2 regions of the Solibacillus sp. FSL H8-0538 genome follow, and region 2 is predicted to be linked to the other one. Evidence: a T-box and tRNA genes for the amino acid it is inferred to sense, from the RefSeq annotation. Region 2 holds a T-box; the other holds one or more tRNA genes.
The links. The T-box of region 2 lies ahead of serS (serine--tRNA ligase). A T-box ahead of a tRNA ligase gene usually reads a tRNA of that ligase, here a tRNA-Ser.
Positions count from the first base shown of each region.

Region 1 (2,437 bases), 3.2 Mb from region 2:
AGCGTGTTAAAGCGCATGAGAGCCGCAGTGAATAGGCCCAGGCGACTGTTTAGCAAAAACACAGGTCTCTGCAAAACCGTAAGGTGACGTATAGGGGCTGACGCCTGCCCGGTGCTGGAAGGTTAAGAGGAGTGGTTAGCGCAAGCGAAGCTGCGAATTGAAGCCCCAGTAAACGGCGGCCGTAACTATAACGGTCCTAAGGTAGCGAAATTCCTTGTCGGGTAAGTTCCGACCCGCACGAAAGGCGTAACGATCTGGGCACTGTCTCAACGAGAGACTCGGTGAAATTATAGTACCTGTGAAGATGCAGGTTACCCGCGACAGGACGGAAAGACCCCGTGGAGCTTTACTGTAGCCTGATATTGAATTTTGGTACAACTTGTACAGGATAGGTAGGAGCCAGAGATCCCGGAGCGCCAGCTTCGGAGGAGGCGTCGGTGGGATACTACCCTGGTTGTATTGAACTTCTAACCCATGCCCCTTAGCGGGGTAGGAGACAGTGTCAGGCGGACAGTTTGACTGGGGCGGTCGCCTCCTAAAGAGTAACGGAGGCGCCCAAAGGTTCCCTCAGAATGGTTGGAAATCATTCGTAGAGTGTAAAGGCATAAGGGAGCTTGACTGCGAGACCTACAAGTCGAGCAGGGTCGAAAGACGGGCTTAGTGATCCGGTGGTTCCGCATGGAAGGGCCATCGCTCAACGGATAAAAGCTACCCCGGGGATAACAGGCTTATCTCCCCCAAGAGTCCACATCGACGGGGAGGTTTGGCACCTCGATGTCGGCTCATCGCATCCTGGGGCTGTAGTCGGTCCCAAGGGTTGGGCTGTTCGCCCATTAAAGCGGTACGCGAGCTGGGTTCAGAACGTCGTGAGACAGTTCGGTCCCTATCCGTCGTGGGCGTAGGAAATTTGAGAGGAGCTGTCCTTAGTACGAGAGGACCGGGATGGACATACCGCTGGTGTACCAGTTGTCTTGCCAAAGGCATCGCTGGGTAGCTATGTATGGACGGGATAAGTGCTGAAAGCATCTAAGCATGAAGCCCCCCTCAAGATGAGATTTCCCATTACGCAAGTAAGTAAGATCCCTCAAAGACGATGAGGTAGATAGGTTCGAGGTGGAAGTGTGGCGACACATGGAGCTGACGAATACTAATCGATCGAGGACTTAACCACATTATTACATTATGAATTGCATTCAATGAACCGTTTATCCAGTTTTGAAAGAATAATTTCTTGATGAAATTACAAAAATATATTAAAAAACACTTGAAAAATTCTTCAGATGTGATATAATAATTATTGTCTTTCAAAAAAAGTCTAGTGATGATGGCAAAGAGGTCACACCCGTTCCCATACCGAACACGGAAGTTAAGCTCTTTAGCGCCGATGGTAGTTGGGGGCTTCCCCCTGTGAGAGTAGGACGTTGCTAGGCTTACAATTTAATTATTCCGAAGTAGCTCAGTGGTAGAGCATCCGGCTGTTAACCGGACGGTCGTAGGTTCGAGTCCTACCTTCGGAGCCATTCTTTCGAATCTTGGAGAGTTGTCCGAGCGGCCGAAGGAGCACGATTGGAAATCGTGTAGGCGGTTAACACTGCCTCAAGGGTTCAAATCCCTTACTCTCCGCCAGCCAAATTTAAACAACAAGAGATTACTTAAATGGCCCGTTGGTCAAGCGGTTAAGACACCGCCCTTTCACGGCGGTAACACGGGTTCGAATCCCGTACGGGTCACCATTTATTATATTTAACTAACCAGATGGAGGATTAGCTCAGCTGGGAGAGCACCTGCCTTACAAGCAGGGGGTCGGCGGTTCGAGCCCGTCATCCTCCACCATCTAATTTATTTACAAACATTAAATAGTATTGTCGCGGGGTGGAGCAGTGGTAGCTCGTCGGGCTCATAACCCGAAGGTCGTCGGTTCAAATCCGGCCCCCGCAACCAAAATGGTCCCGTGGTGTAGCGGTTAACATGCCTGCCTGTCACGCAGGAGATCGCCGGTTCGATCCCGGTCGGGACCGCCATCTTTTAAATAAGATACATAAAAAATATGGGTCAGTAGCTCAGTTGGTAGAGCATTAGATTGAAGCTCTAAGTGTCGGCGGTTCGATTCCGTCCTGACCCACCATATTTTTTAAAATGCCGGTGTAGCTCAGTTGGTAGAGCAACTGACTTGTAATCAGTAGGTCGAGGGTTCGACTCCTTTCGCCGGCACCATTTTTAATGATTTTCCTGGAGGGGTAGCGAAGTGGCTAAACGCGGCGGACTGTAAATCCGCTCCTTAGGGTTCGGCGGTTCGAATCCGTCCCCCTCCACCATTTTTACAGGGGCATAGTTTAACGGTAGAATAGAGGTCTCCAAAACCTTTGATGTGGGTTCGATTCCTACTGCCCCTGCCAATTTAAATATTAATAGTGGCGGTTGTGGCGAAGTGGTTAAC
Region 1 is NZ_JBBOPI010000001.1:3,176,034-3,178,470, reverse strand. Features, by position in the region: rRNA gene MHH87_RS15320 (23S ribosomal RNA) at 1-1,171, shown strand, start outside; rRNA gene rrf (5S ribosomal RNA) at 1,315-1,430, shown strand; tRNA gene MHH87_RS15310 (tRNA-Asn) at 1,446-1,520, shown strand; tRNA gene MHH87_RS15305 (tRNA-Ser) at 1,535-1,626, shown strand; tRNA gene MHH87_RS15300 (tRNA-Glu) at 1,659-1,733, shown strand; tRNA gene MHH87_RS15295 (tRNA-Val) at 1,758-1,833, shown strand; tRNA gene MHH87_RS15290 (tRNA-Met) at 1,867-1,941, shown strand; tRNA gene MHH87_RS15285 (tRNA-Asp) at 1,946-2,021, shown strand; tRNA gene MHH87_RS15280 (tRNA-Phe) at 2,050-2,125, shown strand; tRNA gene MHH87_RS15275 (tRNA-Thr) at 2,139-2,214, shown strand; tRNA gene MHH87_RS15270 (tRNA-Tyr) at 2,232-2,315, shown strand; tRNA gene MHH87_RS15265 (tRNA-Trp) at 2,323-2,396, shown strand; tRNA gene MHH87_RS15260 (tRNA-His) at 2,415-2,437, shown strand, end outside.
Region 1: it encodes a tRNA-Ser, which carries the amino acid that the T-box ahead of serS (serine--tRNA ligase) is inferred to sense. The anticodon was not compared.

Region 2 (2,437 bases):
GCACGGTTATTTAAATGGATGCGGGGAATAGCCGAGTAGCCAGGATTTTCGATTGCAAGTTTAGAATCATCATCAAATAGCCGTAAAATCATGGGCAGTAAATGTTCCGTCCCAGAACCAATAACAATTTGTTCTGGGGTACATAAAATACCACGGGACTGGTATAGATACATCATAATTTGCTGGCGCAGTTCACGTTCCCCTTGGCGGTGCCCAACTTGCAGCAGCTCTTTAGAAGATTCATCAATGACCTCTTTAGCATATTTTCGCCAAATTGCAAAAGGAAAAGCGTCTTCATCAATTTTACCAGGCGTAAAATCATAAACGTACTGTTCGACTAGTGGTGAGGCAGTAATCGAGAGCGGTGCTGCTTTTTCGACATAAGGGAGCTCGTCTAAAGCCTCTACGAAAAATCCGACGCGTGGTTTGGAGCTTATATATCCTTCAGCAAGGAGCTGCGCATAGGAAAGCTCTACGGTCGTTTGACTAATATTTAAAAAGTCCGCGAGCTGACGTTTTGATGGGAGTTTCGTACCCATCGCAAGTTGCTGATGGATAATCGCTTCTTTAATGCCGATATAGAGCTGCTCGTATAGTGGTTTATTATTATTTTTATCAAGTGTTAGTAAAAATGAGTTCATGATACCTTCTCCTGACCATGATATTTTAAATCAAATATACCCTTCTAAAGAGGTCAGTGCAACAGTAGAAATGAATGAATACTTGCAAAAATAAGTACCTTATAGTACAGTATGGTTAAATTTATAAGTGAATTCGATGATAGGAAGTAGTAACAAGCGCGTTTTTTTTAGAGAGTCAGCGGGTGGTGGAAGCTGATAAAAACACTTGCGAATCCGCCCTGGAGTTGCCTGACTGAATTTGTAGTAGGTCGTGGCCGGTTGAAAAGCCGTTATGTGATAAGTGGAATAGGCAGCAGTCTATTCAATTAGGGTGGCAACGCGGGTAGCTCTCGTCCCTTTCCAGGGGATGGGGGCTTTTTTGTGTTTTATTCCACTAGCACATTACTGTACGAAAGTATCGGAAGTATCATCAAATCAAAACCATTGGAGGAATGTAATATGTTAGACATTAAACGTGTCCGAGACAATTTTGAAGAAGTTAAAAATATGCTTCTTACGCGTAACGAAGACTTAGGAAACTTAGATGATTTCGAAGGGTTAGATGCAAAACGTCGCGAGTTAATCGCAAAAACAGAAGAGTTAAAAGCGGAGCGCAATAAAGTATCTGAGCAAATTTCAGTAATGAAACGTAACAAAGAAAACGCGGACGAAGTAATTGCTCGTATGCGACAAGTTGGGGATGAAATTAAAGAGCTAGATGCGCAGTTAAATGAAGTAGAAGACCGTTTCAAAGATATCATGATGCGTCTTCCAAACATTCCACATGCGTCTGTTCCAGTTGGTACAACGGAAGATGATAACGTAGAAGAATATACATGGGGCGACGTGCCGACATTTGATTTTGACATTAAAGCGCACTGGGATATTGCAACAGATCTTAATATTGTTGATTTTGAGCGCGGCGCAAAAGTAACAGGTAGCCGCTTCTTATTCTACCGTGGTCTAGGTGCACGTTTAGAGCGCGCATTAATGAGCTTTATGATGGATTTCCATTCTGATGAGCACGGCTACACAGAAATGCTACCGCCGCAAATCGTGAACCGCGCTAGCTTAACCGGGACAGGACAATTACCAAAGTTTGAGGAAGATGTATTTAAACTAGAAGGGTTAGATTACTTCATGATTCCAACAGCGGAAGTACCTGTAACAAACTACTACCGTGATGAAATTTTATCAATTGACGACTTACCACAAGCATTCACTGCTTACAGTGCAAACTTCCGCTCTGAAGCAGGTTCTGCAGGTCGTGATACACGTGGGCTTATCCGTCAGCACCAATTCAATAAAGTGGAATTGGTACGCTTTGTAAAACCAGAAGAATCTTATGAGCAATTAGAGTTACTTACTGGTCACGCAGAAAAAGTATTACAACTTTTAGGCTTACCATACCGCAAGCTAAAAATGTGTACAGCGGACTTAGGTTTCACTGCTGCGAAAAAATATGATTTAGAAGTATGGATTCCAGCGCAAAATATGTACCGCGAAATCTCTTCTTGTTCAAACTTTGAAGATTTCCAAGCACGTCGAGCAAACATTCGCTTCCGTCGTGAGCCAAACGCAAAACCAGAATACGTGCACACATTAAACGGTTCAGGTCTTGCTATCGGACGTACAGTGGCTGCCATTTTAGAAAATTATCAACAAGCAGACGGTTCTGTAGTCATTCCAGAAGTACTGCGACCATATATGGGCGGAAAAGAAGTAATCGTAGCGCCAGTAAAATAATAATGTAAAAAGTCTCGGATACGTATCATGGCTATTGTATTTGAATAGCGTCTGGCACGAGGCATTTAAAC
Region 2 is NZ_JBBOPI010000001.1:21,985-24,421, forward strand. Features, by position in the region: gene pdxR (MocR-like pyridoxine biosynthesis transcription factor PdxR) at 1-641, opposite strand, end outside; T-box leader at 769-981, shown strand; gene serS (serine--tRNA ligase) at 1,080-2,366, shown strand.